One region of the Microbulbifer regidiadema genome, then DNA from elsewhere that is predicted to be linked to it. Evidence: predicted binding sites of a transcription regulator. Region 1 holds the regulator's gene; each other region holds the start of a gene.

Evidence for each region. Region 1 encodes LexA, which represses DNA repair genes until DNA is damaged. Its sites were predicted from a motif close to ACTGTNTNTANANACAGT; they were not measured.
Region 2: recA (recombinase RecA) is a predicted target of LexA. The motif match lies at 1,484-1,501, and genes of this name have one in related genera.
Region 3: ACJJIK_RS07855 (PA0069 family radical SAM protein) is a predicted target of LexA. The motif match lies at 2,541-2,558, and genes of this name have one in related genera.

Annotation. Positions count from the first base shown of each region.
Region 1 covers NZ_CP174297.1:415,558-421,103, reverse strand. The annotation lists gene ACJJIK_RS01775 (mechanosensitive ion channel family protein) at 1-36, opposite strand, end outside; gene nagZ (beta-N-acetylhexosaminidase) at 91-1,107, opposite strand; gene ACJJIK_RS01765 (TetR/AcrR family transcriptional regulator) at 1,138-1,770, opposite strand; gene ACJJIK_RS01760 (LOG family protein) at 2,069-2,707, opposite strand; gene lexA (transcriptional repressor LexA) at 2,870-3,475, shown strand; gene ACJJIK_RS01750 (hypothetical protein) at 3,568-3,822, opposite strand; gene ACJJIK_RS01745 (DUF6586 family protein) at 4,080-4,571, opposite strand; gene topA (type I DNA topoisomerase) at 4,575-5,546, opposite strand, start outside.
Region 2 covers NZ_CP174297.1:4,780,000-4,785,545, forward strand. The annotation lists gene ACJJIK_RS20970 (family 16 glycosylhydrolase) at 1-257, opposite strand, end outside; gene ACJJIK_RS20975 (CinA family protein) at 870-1,382, shown strand; gene recA (recombinase RecA) at 1,557-2,591, shown strand; gene ACJJIK_RS20985 (regulatory protein RecX) at 2,592-3,077, shown strand; gene glpK (glycerol kinase GlpK) at 3,178-4,656, shown strand; gene ACJJIK_RS20995 (class I fructose-bisphosphate aldolase) at 4,704-5,546, shown strand, end outside.
Region 3 covers NZ_CP174297.1:1,820,801-1,826,346, forward strand. The annotation lists gene ACJJIK_RS07845 (cation:proton antiporter) at 1-1,007, opposite strand, end outside; gene ACJJIK_RS07850 (hypothetical protein) at 1,964-2,419, shown strand; gene ACJJIK_RS07855 (PA0069 family radical SAM protein) at 2,572-3,663, shown strand; gene ACJJIK_RS07860 (GIY-YIG nuclease family protein) at 3,689-3,997, shown strand; gene tmpT (thiopurine S-methyltransferase) at 3,998-4,636, opposite strand; gene ACJJIK_RS07870 (DUF1097 family protein) at 4,868-5,377, opposite strand.

The DNA of each region.
Region 1 (5,546 bases):
CACTTGACCCCCTCCGCGTTCAATAACAATCAGCAATAGCTGCAATAAGGCCCCATCGAGCGGGGGCCCTACAAATTCAACAATATTTTCTCAGCGCATTATCGAAGCTAACCAGTCTCTGGTTCTATGCCAACGCGCACTCTTTTCAAGATCTGCCCAGGACGATATCACGGGCCTGCCTCTCATAGCCGACAGGCGGTGGCTCGATTCCGGCTTGGGCACAAAGGTTTCCAGGGCTGCCAGGGCCTCAAAGGCACCCACCCGATTGTTACAGACGATTCCCATGTCACAGCCCGCATGCAGGGCGGCAAGAATCCGGTCACCGTAACCACCCGCAGCCCCGGCTCCCTCCATCGACAAGTCGTCGCTGAAAATCACCCCGGTAAAGCCCAGCTGCCCCCGCAATACATCCTGCAACCAATAGCGCGAGAAACCCACCGGCTGGCTATCTATATTCACAAAGCGAATATGAGCCGGCATCACGGCGCTTAATTCTTGGGTGGCAATGCAATCGATAAAGGGCAGCGCATCTGTTGCCATAACCTGTTCCAGGGAGCGCTTGTCCTCAGGCAGCTCTACATGACTGTCCTCGAGTACATGACCATGACCCGGAAAGTGTTTTCCGGTCGTCGCCATGCCCGCCTCATGCATTCCCTGAATAAATGGGCGCGCCAGTGCGGTTAATCGGGCCGGGTTGGGACAGAAGCTGCGGTCGCCAATTACCCGACTGTGGCTGTCGTCCGCATCCAATACCGGCGCAAAGCTGAAGTCCACGCCCACAGCAAGCAACTCCGCCGCCAACAGCCAGCCCACATCTTGCAGCTGCTGGCCACTGGCCGCAGCGCCGAGGGCCTGCATGGAGGGTATGCGGGTAAAATCATCGCGAAACCGCTGCACCCGCCCCCCTTCCTGGTCCACTGCCAATAGGATTTCCGGGCGCACCGCGCGGATCGATCTCACCAGCTGGGTAAGCTGCTGGCGGTCCCGGTAGTTGCGGGCAAAAAAGATAAGCCCACCCACCATGGGGTGTCTGAGCAGCTCGCAATCTTCCTCGCTGAGTTCGAGTCCCTCGATATCCACCATTAGCGGTCCGAGTGATAGTGACATATTACATTCCTTATCGCTTTGGCAGCGCACTCACGGATTGTCCACCTTCAGCATGGCTGAAGCCGCAGGCACCAGGCGTTCAAGAGTCTGGGAAAGCGTACTATCGGCACCGAAGTCTTCCCGCAGGATCGCCTCAATCGCATCGTGGCTCGACAGTGTAAAAATGGTTGCGCCCAACATAAAGTAAAGGCGCCAGTAGAAGGTTTCCGGATCCAGCCCCGGCAGCGCTTCCGCCAACAGGCCGGCAAAACGGCGGTAGCTATCCCCATATCGGGATACGATAAATCGGCGCAGATGCCCCTGGAACTGGGTATAGGCCAACCCCAGCAGGCGCATAAACCGCTGCGGATCTTTCCCCTCCAAGCCCAGGCTTCCCAGGCCAACCCGGTACAGGCACTCGATCAGCTCCTCCACCCCCAGGGACTGCCCCTCGGCAACACGGCGATCCAGCTCTTCCTCCAGCGCATCGGTGAAAGGTGTTAGGAAACGTTCGAATACCGCCTGTATCAATTCCTTTTTGGAGCCAAAATGATAGTTAACTGCGGCCAGATTCACTCCCGCCGTGCTCGTGATCGTTCTCAAAGAGGTTTCAGTAAAACCTCGTTCAGCAAACAGCACTTCCGCTGCATCGAGTATCCGGCTGACCGTATCTGTCTGACTCATAAGTCTCAAACACCATTTAAAACATACGTTTAATCGCCGCCAGAGTAGCACATTCTCACTGCCGCAGAGCCCACTGGATAGGCGCCCCGCAGCCTCAGTCAAAGTGCCGAACGCCCCCAGACCCCCTTAGCGCTAAAGTGTGAGAGCAGTCCAGGTAAAAGTTTGAGCGGGGGTGTTTTTTAGTGCTTTAGAGATCGCAGGCTGGGGGATACCGCAAAAGAAAAGCGACCCGTTGAAGGATCGCAGAGTTGTTCGGGAGTAATTCAGAGCCCCGCTTTAGTTCGGTTTATTTGCGAGCTTATGCTTTCACATGCATATATTTCATAATTAGAGCCGCAGCCTCCTCCACACTATCGACAAGATGGAAGAGGTCGAGATCACCGGCATCGATGCAGTTGCGCTCTAAAACGGTATCTACCAGCCAGTCGTAGAGCCCACTCCAGTAGCGCTTACCCACCAATACAATCGGGAAGCGCCGCACTTTCTGGGTTTGTACCAGGGTGAGTGCTTCAAACAGCTCATCCAGCGTGCCGTACCCGCCGGGGAGCCCGACAAATCCGAGCGCGTGCTTTACAAATATAAACTTGCGCACAAAAAAGTAGCGGAAATTCAAACTGATATCTTGATAGGGATTCGCCGCCTGCTCAAAGGGCAGCTCTATATTTAAGCCAATCGACGCGCCCGGCTGGGCAAAGGCACCCCGGTTACAGGCCTCCATCAAACCCGGCCCGCCGCCGGTAATCACCGGTATTCCCTCCGCAGCGAGAAGCTCTCCCAACTTCACGCCCTGCTGGTACTCAGGACTATCCTCTGTAAACCTCGCCCCTCCAAACACAGTTACAGCCCCGCCCAACGCAATCAATCGCTCTATTCCATCGACCAACTCAGACTGAATACGAAGCACCCTCCAAGCTTCCGGCATCTTTGCGTCCAACATTACGTTTCCCCCTTATTGTCAGCTCTTTCAACGTTTTCTGCTTTCCTTACTTTCTCTCTCAATGTAGCAGTTCACAAAGACTAAAAGCTGAGGATTGCGCGAACATTAAATCTGTATATAATTCCAGCAACTGTATATAAATACAGAAAACTAGGTAAAACTATGACCAATCTCACCGCTCGTCAGACTCAGGTTCTCGACCTGATCAAAGCCTACCTGGATGAAACAGGCTACCCGCCAACACGGGCAGAAATCGCCCAGGAACTAGGCTTTCGCTCACCTAATGCCGCTGAGGAACACCTGAAAGCTCTCGCTAGAAAAGGCGCCATTGAGATGGTTGCCGGTGCCTCCCGTGGAATACGTATCCCCGACCATCAATCCGGTCTACCCATTGTGGGACGGGTTGCCGCAGGTCACCCGGTCCTCGCCGCTGAGCATATTGAGGACTACTGCGACATGCCTGCCAGCTTTTTCCACCCACCGGCCGATTACCTGCTGCGGGTGCACGGCATGAGTATGCGCGACGCCGGGATTCTCGATGGGGATTTACTCGCCGTACAAAAAACGGAACAGGTGCGCAACGGACAGATCGTGGTTGCCCGAATTGATGATGAGGTTACTGTGAAGCGTTTTCGCCGCAAGGGTAATCAGGCAACGGTTCAGCTGCTTCCTGAAAATGATGACTTTGAGTTAATTCAGGTCGATATGAGAGATAAGAACTTTGTGATTGAGGGGCTGGCTGTCGGTGTGATTCGCCAAGCACCTTAAGGCGCTCTAAAAACAACAACAGCGGCCACTGGCCGCTGCTGATTTAACCAATAGCACTGACATTAATGCAATGCTGCTATCAGGCATTACTATTAGTGAACGGTGTGATTTACCGGCATCAACTCTTCTTCCTCGAAGTAGCCCACCTCTAGATCGTCCAGATTTTGCACAGCTTCAATACCCGCTTCCAGCATAGCCCGAGCTACAGCAACCTTGTGCTTTTGCAAAAACTGAAGGCTCTCTGCTGAAAAAGAGATGCTCACCAAAGGGTCCTCCTTGTGGCCAGCACGACGCAAGGCTACATCGCCATTAGCCAACTCGATAATCTCAAAAGTTTCGGAGGACATTCGCTTTTCCTTCACGGCACAGTAGTTTGCGCCCAGTGTACCACAGGCTTGCGGGAAGTTTCATTCGCCCCGCTCAAGTCCGAGATGTTCTCAATTAATTTATACTCTGGCCCATTTTTAAGCTGGGACTTAGACAACTGCGCAGCAGTGTCGAACCCCTGCGACAAAAACAGGGGCCGACCTGAAAGCAGTGAAGAATACGGGCCTTAAAGGCCCGCAAAAAGATCAGTGAATTGCCCAGGGGCTTCGGAGATGACTTAACACTCGTCCAGATGGGCCCGCTGCCTCACCACCAGCTCGCTCAGGCAGCGATGCCAGTCGAGCAGCGACTCTTTGCACAGGGGGGCAAATTCTGGCGCGGCGACTTCATTGTGTAGCGGTATTAAATTGACCGGCTGTGACTTTTCCTCGGCAGCCGCAGATATTTTCTGCTGCTCCTGCCAGGCGTGCAGCATATGGGACAGCCAGCTTTGCGGATCGCCCACCAGGCCTGCCAGTTCATTGACCTCAGCACTGGCCCGCCCCTGGACACCCAGCGCATCGATAATCAACTGCGGGGAAGCCGGCTCAAACCCCAGCTGAAGCTGGCTGGCCTGCTCTGCGAGAAAGGCCCGGTAGGCCTTGCACAACTGCATCAATGCCGCTTCCTCCAGCGCATCGCGCTGGAGGGGAATATCCCACGGCTGCTGCAACAGCAACTGGCCCTTGCGCAGAGCCGAAGTCACATGGATGGTGTAGGGGTTACTCATGGCCTACTTCTTTGCCGCTGCTTTTTTAGTCGCAGGCTTCTTGCGCTTGGCAGCCGTGCTCTTGGTCGAGGCCTCTACTTTCCAACTGCCATCGCGGTAAAAAGCACGCCAACCGGTCGCCTTGCCTTCCTCCTCAGATTGAACGTATTGCTCCTGAGTTTTACGACTGAATCGAACCACCGTATCCCGGCCACTATCGTCCTGCGTCGGCGCAGAAAATAGGAAGCTGTATTTTGGATCGATTTCGCTCTGGTGGGGCAGCAACTCTTTGACCAGCGGAGCCCGGGTCTCGCGGTTTTTGGGGAACTGACTGGCAGCCAGGAACAGACCCGAGGCACCATCGCGCAGGATGTAGTGATCCTCCACTTTGATACAGGCCAGCTCCGGCATGGGAACCGGGTCCATTTTCGGTGGTGCCGGCTGTCCATTTTTTAACAGCTTGCGAGTGTTCTTACAGCTCTCATTGGTACAGCCAAAGTACTTGCCAAAGCGGCCCGACTTTAACTGCATATCACTGCCACATTTATCACACTCGATAATCGGACCATCGTACCCTTTAATTTTAAAGGTGCCCTGCTCTATCTCGTAGCCGCTGCAATCCGGGTTATTGCCGCAAATATGTAATTTGCGCTGCTCGTCCAACAAGTAGCTATCCATGGCAGTACCGCACTTGCCACAGCGGCGCTTCTCGCGCAGCAGCCTGGATTCCGCTTCCTCGTCCTTGTCCGCATCGACCGCTTCGTCCCCCGATACCAGGTTCATGGTATTGGTACAGCGCTCTTTGGGCGGCAGTGCGTAACCGGAGCAGCCGAGGAACACCCCGGTGGAACCGGTGCGAATCTGCATATGGCGGCCACACTTGCCGCACTCGATATCGGTATCGGTCGGCGTGTTGCGGCGCATGCCCGCATCGGCAGACTGGGCTTTTTCCAGACGCCCGGAAAAGTCCTGATAAAACTCATCGAGCAGTTGCTT
Region 2 (5,546 bases), 560 kb from region 1:
GTAAAACTGCCGTCATCATTTTGCAGCGCCTGAATAATAAGGTTGCCATCTTCGATATAGGCATTGGCGCTGTCGTCGGTGTAGGTTTGCAATTCATTGTTACCCCAGCCTGAATTGCCGACATCGTAAGTCCAGACGGACTTATCAATACTGTCGCCATCGAAATTGTCTTCCCATACCAGTGTTTTCGCACCGGCAAGTGAAGACACACAGGCACTGACAATCGCAGCTGCAATCGCTGATTTTTTTAAGTTCATGATTTTGTCTTTCTTTAATTGTTTATAGGGTCGCCAACGTCATTATGTTTTTATATGGCTATACTTTCGCGCCCACTGTTGTTGGTGGGGCTTGGAGGTTTATCTGCTTTTTATTTTGGTACTTATTTTTTACTACAGCAGTAACAGACTAACAAAAAGCCGGCAGCTGCAAAGGGAATGTGCGGCCCCTTTATCGTAGGAGCGGTCCAGCTTGTCGCATATATGAAAATTATTTTATTAAAAAATGAGGCGGACAGCGTGGATAAGAGCCCTTGCACATTTTTTGCCCTTTTATCATTAAGCTATTTCTTGTCTTCTAAACTGTTCGGTTGAAATTATTTGCTGAATTTACACCTCTTTTAAAATTTAAATTCTAATTTTTAGCTGAGATAGTGGGAGAGGTTGGATTTGGTGGTTTGGCGGTATTTTTTATCTTTTGGTGCCGGTGTGATCTTGCTGTAAATCCAGGTTCTAATTTTGTTGAGGGCGGCTGAATTTTCGGCGGAGGCGCTGCTCGTTTAAAATGGGGGGCAGGTCGGCGCTGGTCGACATTCAGAATTGGGGCCCGCTTCCGTAGGGTGGGGCCTGGAGGCGGTTGAATAGGATGAAACAGTGGATCACAGAGAGATAATCGAACTTGCCGGTGAGCTGGGTCGGGAGCTGGAAAAGAGAGCGTGGCGAGTGTCGTCGGCGGAATCTTGTAGTGGCGGTGCGATTGCCGCAGCGATTACGTCTGTTGCGGGTGCCTCTAGTTGGTTCGACGGATCAATTGTGAGCTATGCCAATCGGATCAAGAACAGTGTCCTAGGGGTCGATAGTGGCGATCTGAAGCAGTTTGGTGCGGTGAGCGAGCCGGTTGCACGGCAGATGGCCTGTGGGGTTCTGGCGATGATGGATGCCAATCTCGCCGTTGCCGTCAGCGGTATTGCCGGGCCCGATGGCGGCAGTGCAGAGAAGCCGGTGGGTACTGTTTGGATTGCCTGGGCCCATGCGGAGGGGCAGGAGCCGGTACAGATCGATGCGAAGCGCTTCCTGTTCAGCGGCAATCGGGCGGAGGTGCAAGCGCAGACCGTGATCGAGGCACTCAAGGGGATGCTGGCGATTGTCTATGAGCACCCGGTTTGAGCCTGTCCATCGGGTCAATTTTTCCCCGTTTGCGGCCAGCACTGGCCTCTTTTCCGGCAGTGCTCAACTTAATGTGGAGCTGGTACTCAGCTTGAGGAATTACTGGTTGCCTATACAGTAATCCTTCGTTAAGCTTGCCACCACTCAATACAGCTCAGAAATACGGGAATGGTCATGGATTCCAATAAAGACAAGGCGCTAAAGGCGGCGCTCTCTCAGATTGAACGCCAGTTCGGTAAAGGCACTGTGATGCGCATGGGGGACAAGGAACGCGAGCGTATCCCCGCGATCTCCACCGGCTCCCTCGGCCTGGATGTGGCTCTGGGAATAGGCGGCTTGCCGCGCGGCCGTATTGTTGAAATCTATGGACCGGAATCCTCCGGTAAGACCACCCTTACTTTGCAAGTGATTGCCGAGGCCCAGCGCAACGGCGGCACCTGTGCTTTCGTGGATGCCGAGCACGCCCTCGACCCTATCTACGCAGAAAAATTGGGTGTAAATGTCGATGAGTTGATCGTATCCCAGCCGGATACCGGTGAGCAGGCGCTGGAAGTGGCCGATATGCTGGTGCGCTCCGGTGCCGTTGATGTGCTGGTAGTGGACTCCGTAGCGGCCCTGACCCCGCGCGCTGAGATCGAAGGCGAAATGGGTGACTCCCACGTGGGCTTGCAGGCTCGCCTGATGTCCCAGGCCCTGCGCAAGCTCACGGGTAATATCAAGAACACCAATACCCTGGCGATCTTTATCAACCAGATTCGTATGAAGATCGGTGTTATGTTCGGCAGCCCCGAAACCACCACCGGTGGTAACGCCCTCAAGTTCTACTCCTCTGTACGCCTGGATATCCGTCGTATCGGCTCCGTTAAAGATGGCGATGAGGTGGTGGGCAATGAAACCCGGGTGAAAGTGGTTAAGAACAAGGTCGCCCCTCCATTTAAGCAGACCGAATTCCAGATCATGTATGGTGAAGGCATCAACATGATCGGTGAGATTGTCGATTACGGTGTGAAGATGGGGTTGGTAGATAAGGCCGGCGCTTGGTATAGCTACAAGGGCGATAAGATCGGCCAGGGCAAGGCGAATGCCACTAAGTTCCTGCGCGATAACCCCGCTATTCGCAACGAAATTGAAGGCCAGTTGCGCGCGCAGCTGCTCGGTGATCTGGTCCCGGCCACCTCTGAAGAGGCTGTGGAGTTACCGGAAGAGTAGATGCCGTACACAAAAGCGGATTCCTCCGCTGATTCAGCTCAGGCGCTTTTCGGCGCGGCGCTTGAGCTGTTGACCCGCCGCGAGCACTCCTGCCGTGAACTGAGGCAGAAGCTTGCGGCCAAATTCCCCGGTGCCGATTTCGAAGCCCTCCTTGAGCGTCTACAGGAGCTCAACTACCAATCCGATCAGCGCTTTGCCGAGGTATTTGCCCGCTCCCGTGTCCAGCGGGGGCAGGGGCCTATTCGTATTCGCCAGGAGTTACAGCAGCGCGGTGTGGGCGGTGAGTTGATTACTCGGGCTCTGGAGCAGCTGGAAGTGGACTGGTTTGAGCTGGCCGCAGAAATGCTACAGAGGAAATACCGGGCCTCAATAAGTGCTGAGCTCCCCAGAGATCAGTGGCTGAAGGAGCGGGCGCGGCGTCAGCGATATCTGGCTTATCGGGGATTTCCCGCCGATGCGATTGGCTGGGCGCTGGACGGCGATTAATCGGGCTTATATTCTGACCGGTGTCTGGGGAGCTGGTCTATAGCTTTTGGCCGCTCTTTCAGGCGTAGAAAGGGACCAGAAGAATAAGCGCGAGAACTCTATGATCCTGTCTATTGACCAGGGCACCACCGGTACCACAGCCTTTATTTTCGACAGTAAGGGCCATTTGGTTGGCCGCAGCTACGCCGAAATCCCCAATCATTACCCCCAACCTGGCTGGGTTGAGCAGGATGCGCAAGAGATTTGGTCGGTCACTCTCCGGGTCTGTGCCGCAGCACTTGAGCGCGGCGGTATTTGCGCGTCGGATATCACGGCGGTAGGGATTACCAATCAGCGCGAGACCACCATTCTCTGGGACAGATATACCGGCGAGCCGGTTTTTCCCGCGATAGTGTGGCAGTGTCGGCGCTCTGCCGAGGTGTGCCGTGAGCTGGAGGCGCTCGGCCGGTCTGACTGGTTGCGAGCGCGCAGCGGCCTATTGCTGGATGCCTACTTTTCCGCGAGCAAGCTGACCTGGCTATTCCGCCACAACCCCGACCTGCTGAGCCGAGCCCAGAGGGGGGATCTGTGTTTTGGCACGGTGGATAGCTGGTTGATCTGGAAGCTGAGTGGCGGAAGGGCCCATCTTACCGATCACACCAATGCCAGCCGCACCCTGCTGTATAACCTCAAGAACAAAGCCTGGGATAGGGAGTTACTCGACTTCTTCCAGTGCCCAGAATCTATTCTCCCGCAAATTCTGCCGTCGGCAGGTCACTTTATCGATACAGATCCCCAGGCCTTTCTCGGTATGTCAGCTCCGATTTGCGGTGTCGCGGGAGACCAGCAGGCGGCGCTGTTTGGCCAGGGATGTACCGAGCCCGGCAGTATTAAGAATACCTATGGAACCGGTTGTTTTATGTTGGCTTATGCCGGTGAGGATCGCCCGGAGCTTCCTCAGGGCTTGCTGGCTACAGTGGCCTGCGATGCCCGGGGCAAGCCGGCCTATGCCGTAGAGGGGGCGGTGTTTACGGCGGGCTCCGCCATACAGTGGCTGCGCGATGAAATGGGTATGATTCAGCAGGCGGTGGATACCGAGGTCATCGCTCAGAGTATTCCCGATACCCGGGGTGTTTACCTGGTGCCGGCATTTAGTGGATTGGGGGCGCCACACTGGGACCCATCGGCGCGGGGGACTATCTGCGGCTTGAGTCGCGGCGTTGGCCGAGCCGAGGTGGTGCGCGCAACCTTGGAATCTATCGCTTACCAGAGCGACGAGCTGGCCCGCCTAATGGAGCGAGCCCTGGGTTTACCGATAACGCATATGCGGGTGGACGGGGGTGCTTGCGCCAATAACTTCCTGATGCAGTTCCAGGCGGATATCTCTTCTCTGCGCGTCGAGCGCCCTCAGCAGATTGAGTCCACGGCTATAGGTGCCGCACTGCTGGCGGGTATTGGCAGTGGAACCTGGCAGCCACAGGAGTTGCCGGAGTGTCTACAGGAAATCGAGCGGGATTTTATACCGGCAATGGTCGCAGTAGAGCGGGAGCAATTACTAACTGGCTGGCGTAGGGCGGTGAAAGCCTGTAGGGCTTTTTAGCTGGGGCCGCCCATCCTCTTTGCACAATAACTGAAGGGAGGGGTGAGATGTCACAGATCGATAAGTTGCAGGAAACGGTGGCGGCTTTGGTCGATGGCCAGAGGGGGATCTTGGCGGCCGATGAAAGTAGCGGCACTATCGCCAAGCGCTTTGCCACTATCGGGGTTGATTCCACCGAGAAGAGTCGGCGCGACTATCGCGCCGCGCTGCTGTCTTGCAAGGGCTTGGGTGAGTGTATTAGCGGCGTTATTTTGTTCGAGGAAACTCTGGGGCAAAAGGATATTGAGGGGCGCCCTCTGCCTGAAGTGGCCGCAGCTCAGGGCATACTGCCGGGCATTAAAGTGGACAAGGGCAAGGGACCCTTACCGGGAGCCCCGGGAGATATGATTACCTATGGGCTGGACGGCTTGTCCGAGCGCTTGCGGCAGTACAAGGTACAGGGGGCGCGCTTTGCCAAGTGGCGCGAGGTCTACGCTATCGGCCACCACAACCCCACGGGCCTCGGGCTTAGCGCAAATGCGGAGATGCTGGCCCGCTACGCGGCCGTGTGTCAGGCCGAGGGGGTGGTACCTATTGTGGAGCCCGAAGTGTTGATGGATGGCGAGCACGATATTGAACGCAGTGCGGCGGTGAACGAGCGGGTTTGGCACTCTGTATTTCACGCTCTTCACCAGCACGGGGTAATACTGGAATTGATGTTACTTAAGCCGAGCATGGTGACCCCGGGGGCGAAAGCGGAGTCGGCTGACCCCGGGCAGGTGGCGGAATATACCCTGCGCAGTTTGCGCCGAACCGTGCCAGCGGCAGTACCGGGGATTAACTTTCTCTCTGGGGGGCAGGGGCCGGAAGAGGCCACCGCCAACCTCAATGCCATGAACCAGCGGGGGGCT
Region 3 (5,546 bases), 1.4 Mb from region 1:
GACAAAGCGCGGGCACCTAAAGCAGCAATCGCAGCAATGACCATTGACAGCCATTGATGGCTAAACATTTCAAAGGTGATCACCAACCCCATAATTACAAAAATTATCGCGGTAAAGAATAGCCCCATCCATTCCCAGGTAGGACCGGCATTAACCAAATAGGTACTATTTTGTTTGCTGAGGCAAGCTCGCGCAACGATTGCGCAGATCATCACCGAGATAATACCCGATACATGAAGAACACTTTCTGCCAGATAAAAACTGCCAAACGCTGAGATCACCAGGGTCATCAACGCTGCGCTGGGCGAGCGTAGAAACAATATAATGAGCGTTGTCGCCACTCCAAAAACAAACCCTACGGCAATACCGCCAAAAAATACCTTACAAAAATAGAGGGTTACAGAGATCGCATCCAGCGAGGATGCCTTAATACCCAAGGGGGCGTTTTCCACAACACCATAAGTGGCCACTCCCAAAACTAAAGAATAAAGAACTACCGCAGAGGCATCATTAAAGAGGCTCTCTCCATCTACCAGCGTCAGGAGGTCTTCATTGGTTTTTTCTTGGCGCAATTTATTCACTACAGAGACTGGATCTGTAGCGGCTAAAATAGCCCCGGTCAACATGGCCGCCACCCAGGGGAACCCCTCTGAATGACCAACGCCATAGTAAGTAATAGCCGCAATAATCGTTGCGCAAATAACCAATCCCAAAGTCGAGAATAGCAGTATCGGCCCAACCCAACGCTTTAAACGTTTGGGCTCTAACTCCCAGGCTGACTCGAAAATAAGTACGGGCAGAATCACAAAAAAAACCAAATCTCTCAAGCTGGCTGCTCGCAATCCCGTATCATAGTTAAAAATGGGCAGAAGTAAGGCCGCTAACACTCCAGCAATAAGACAGCTGATCGTATTGTCAATACGCAGCACCCTCGCTATACCTAAACCAATAACGGCGGCAGCGGCAAGATAGAGCCCCTGACCCACAACAGTGACAACATTACTCACCCAATAACTCCCGTTACCACTGTACCCATGAATCGAAGGCAGTCACAATCAGAATCCAACCCCACTGGAGAACGGTGCTTCCCTCGGTGAAATTTCTGACGAAACTCACTCCGTAGCAAACTCAATACTGACTTCCCAAATTGATTGCCAGTGGAACCGCTTTACGTACAACAGGCACCCTTTACTTCCGATAACCCCCAGTAAAAGATTCAAATTTTCCCACGGGGCTTCGACGCCAGCTTATAAGTAGACAGTTACAGTATAGGCACCAACTACACAGGCTCTAAGCCCTGTTCTATAGGCGCCAGCTCGCCCTTTGGAAAAAGTCTCGCCGCGAATAGCCCTAGCCCTTTGCAAGAGCTGCCCCCTTCCTGCGATTATCCCTATGTACTCGCCAATCAAGATAATCGCAACACCACCAGCGCCTTACATTCAGAAATTAAAGCAGATATTTCAACACTCTCCTCTTTTAAGCCTCTACTAGTCCAAACAAAACCAGGGCCAAAGCAGCTATCAACCATTATCAGCCAGTCAACCGGTCTAACAATGGCCGTAATTTCAGTACACCTCTCCCACTCTCAAGAAAGGTATTCAATCCACAAATTATCGACTTTGACCGGATATTCAGTACCACATGCTAGGCAGCTAAACACTCCGCTCCCTCTCTCCTTTGGATTTCCACAGCAACCCCTAAATTGCCAACATGCCTGGACCCAATAATTTGGGGAGCTTATTTGCAGTCCCAATAAACTCGACAGCGTCAAAATCTAGACTTACCTCTATAGCAAACCCAATTTCCTGCTGATATCATCGGAAAATGAAAAACACGCTGAACCTCAACGGAAAAGATTTTCACGCTAAAGCGTAAAAGCCGTACCACACGAGCCTGTCAGTTTTTACATTAAACAAGCCCCCCATAATTGGCCGAAGTATTAATGTTTATCAAGGAGAGGACAATGCAAGAAAAACTTGAAATAAAGAAAGTAGTAGATGAACTCTACAGTGGAATTTCTGGTCCAGCGGGTTTTCAGCGGGATTGGAAAAGGCAGGAAGCCCTATTTTTGCCCTATGCCAAAATGATCCGCACCTCTGTTGATAAAAATGGCAAGCCTCAGTCAACCATTCTAAGCGTGCAGGAATACCCAGAGAATTTTGAATCCCTAATCGCCGGTCGCCCTTTCTACGAAGTGGAAATACATAACATCATTGAGCAGTTTGGCAATATTGCCCATGCTTTTAGCGTCTATGAGGCCTGGGCAGACAAAGAAAAGACCCAGTTCCTAAAAAGAGGCATTAATAGTATTCAGCTATTGAACGATGGGGAGTCCTGGAAAGTAGTACATATGATTTGGGATGACGAACGGCCGGGCCTGGAAATGGAGGCGAGATATAACCCAGCAGTCACCGCCTAGTTGGAACTCAGAAATCCCCCTGAGAGCAAACCCCAGCTCTCAGGGGGGCAAAAAGCGCGTTACCCACTCCTCTCTGTATATTCCCAGCAAGATCTTGCAATCAGGTAAAATGGCAGCGTAAACTGTACATTAATACAGTTATTGCTATAGCTATGTCAGATCGCCCCCTTATCAAAACACCCCCAGCGGCTAAAGGCCGGGGAACAGCCAACAACCTTGCTGGGCGCTTTGCCGAGTTATCCAGCTCCCGTGAAAGTGACGGCTGGCAAACAGAGCCCGACGAGCCGGTGAGATTAATAACCTCTGCCACCCCGGAAAAAGCGAAAAGTATTATCGCAACCAACCAATCGCCGGATATTCCTTTCTCACAATCCATAAACCCCTATCGGGGGTGCGAACACGGCTGTATCTATTGCTACGCCCGCCCGGCCCATGCCTATATGGATTTATCGCCCGGTCTGGATTTTGAAACCAAGCTCTTCTACAAGCCCAATGCCGCTGAACTCTTAGAGAAAACGCTGCGAAAGAAGAACTATCAGTGCAGTCCCATCGCCCTGGGAGCCAATACCGATCCCTATCAACCCCTGGAGCGGGAGAAGGGGATTACCCAGAGCTTACTGCAAGTGATGCAGGCATTTCGCCAGCCGGTAACTATCATCACCAAAAGCCAGTTGATCTTGCGGGATCTGCCCCTACTGGCCGAAATGGCCCAAGAAAATCTGGCGCAAGTCGCTATCAGTGTGACAACTCTGGACAATACCCTAAAACGCAAGCTGGAACCCCGAACCGCCGGTCCCTCCGCACGCTTGCGCACCATTGAGCAGCTGAGTGCGGCAGGTATTCCTACCGCTGTACTTGCCGCTCCGATGATTCCAGCACTCAATGACAGTGAACTGGAAGCAATCCTGTGTGCAGCACATAAAGCGGGGGCGGTAAGAGCCGCATACATCCTGTTGCGCCTTCCCCACGAGGTGGCGCCTCTATTTCGGGAGTGGTTAGCACTACACTACCCGGAAAAGGCAAAACATGTGATGAGCCTGGTACAGCAGAGCCGCGCGGGAAAGGACTATCAAAGTGATTTTTCGCAGAGACGCACAGGAACCGGCGTATTTGCTCAGCTGCTTCAACGGCGCTTTCAGGTAGCCATTAAAAAATTAGGCTTGGATCACCGGCGCCTCGACTTGGATTGCTCCCAGTTCAAGCCGCCCGCTCCCCCCAATGCGCAACAGGATTTATTCTCTTGAGTCTACGAATTAAGCAGGCAGACAAATGAAGGCAGAGCCAGCGGTAAATTGGTTTCTCTATCTTATCCGAACCGCCAGCGGGGCACTCTATACGGGTATCACCAATGATCTCGATAGGCGATTTACTGAGCACTGTAGTGATGGTCCCAAAACCGCTAAAGCCCTGCGCGGCAAGGGGCCTCTCAGTCTGGTGTATTCTGTCATACTGCCCGACAAATCAACCGCCCTGAAAATGGAAATAGCCGTTAAGAAGTGGCCAAAATCCAAAAAAGAAAATTTGATCCTCGGCTGTCAGCCCTTGCCAACTGTTGAGCCGTCGCAACAAAAGCCGTAATTATTGGGGGGTTAACAGCCAAGCTTCCTCACTGGCGGGAACTTTGCCTTTTAACCCACCAACAACCGCTCTTGCTGTCAAAGCCTGCAAGTTATAATTCACCGCGTAATATTCATCAACCAGATCGCGGCCCACAGCAAAGGGCGGACCCGGCATTTGCGCTTGATCATATTGAAAGGTGATAAGGAGTTGCGGCGCGATCTGGGTAATATCCTGCAAGTGTTTTACATAGCGCTTACGAGTTTCTTCCGGCAGGGCCACCAAGGCAGCCCGGTCATATACCGCAGCAACCGGGCCCAGTTCCGCTCTCTGCAAATCAAAAATATTACCGACAAAAATAGCAATATGGGCAGCGGAGTAGCACTTTAGACGACCTACTTGACTTATCTGTGGGGTCACCGCCAGCTCGTTAAAAAGCTGCTTCACCGCCGCTTCACTGAGTTCACAGCCAACCACCGCTATATTCTGCCCCAGCAACCAGGCGATATCTCTAGTTTTACCACACAGCGGCAAGAAAATACGATCACCGGGGGACAGGCACAGCTTGGGAAAAAACTCGGTCAGGAGTGAATTAGCCGCTCCCTCATGGAAGCCAATATCATTTCTTTTCCATTTGTCGTGCCAAAACTCTGCTTTCACTAGCGGTCCTCCATAACCAAATTAGAAAAGAACAACAAATTACATCAACGGAGAAGTGTCCGGTAGTGCTCTGGCTCAATACTGCTTTTTGCCTCATAAGGCTCGGTAAAAGCCAAAGCCGTCACTACTACCATTAGTGTTGATAGAATTATACGCTTCAACATTGAGCAATACCTCGACACCATGTGACCTGGAGAGCCCCCTCAGGGCGGGCTGCTAGCGGGGAGAAAATTAACAGGTTCCCGCAGTTCTCGCCCTGCGCGGCCATAAAATATCAATCAAGCCGGCAAATATCGCTCCAACCGACACCGCAGCAATCAACTGGAAGTAGGCATCCAGAGTGATATCCAGCTGGGCAAGGAATGCGATAATAATACCAATGGCATAGCTGGGGGTATTTCTGATACCGGTAACCAGACCCATCGCCCACACACTAATCATGGAAAACAGCAGCGCAATCGGCACAAGTAAAATACTGGGGTCTATCTGCCACTTAGCCGCTGCGGCTTGGGCGCCAAGCCCCAGTCCCAGCCCTGTGACCACACAGGCGAGATTGTAGGCGCCCGCCCGCCAATCACAGCCTCTGGAGTAATAAGCAATAACACCTAATAGCGCCACCCAGATTGACATCCCTCCCAGGTAACCCACCAGCGCAGCCACTATCAGGACGGCGAGGATTGGCGACTTCAGTAGTTGGGTAGAAACACTTTTGCGCCGGGTTAATGCACCGAGCCATTTCATGATATCCGCTCCTTCGAGGACACACTGGTCAGGGGTTGTTTTCCTTGCCTAAAAGATAAACCCGCCGGCATTCTAGAGGGCCAACCTGTACCAGCCCTGAACCTGACGGCATTTTCACGCATGTTTCGCTCGGGATAATAGAAAACTTCTTGCGTATTCTTGCCCAATC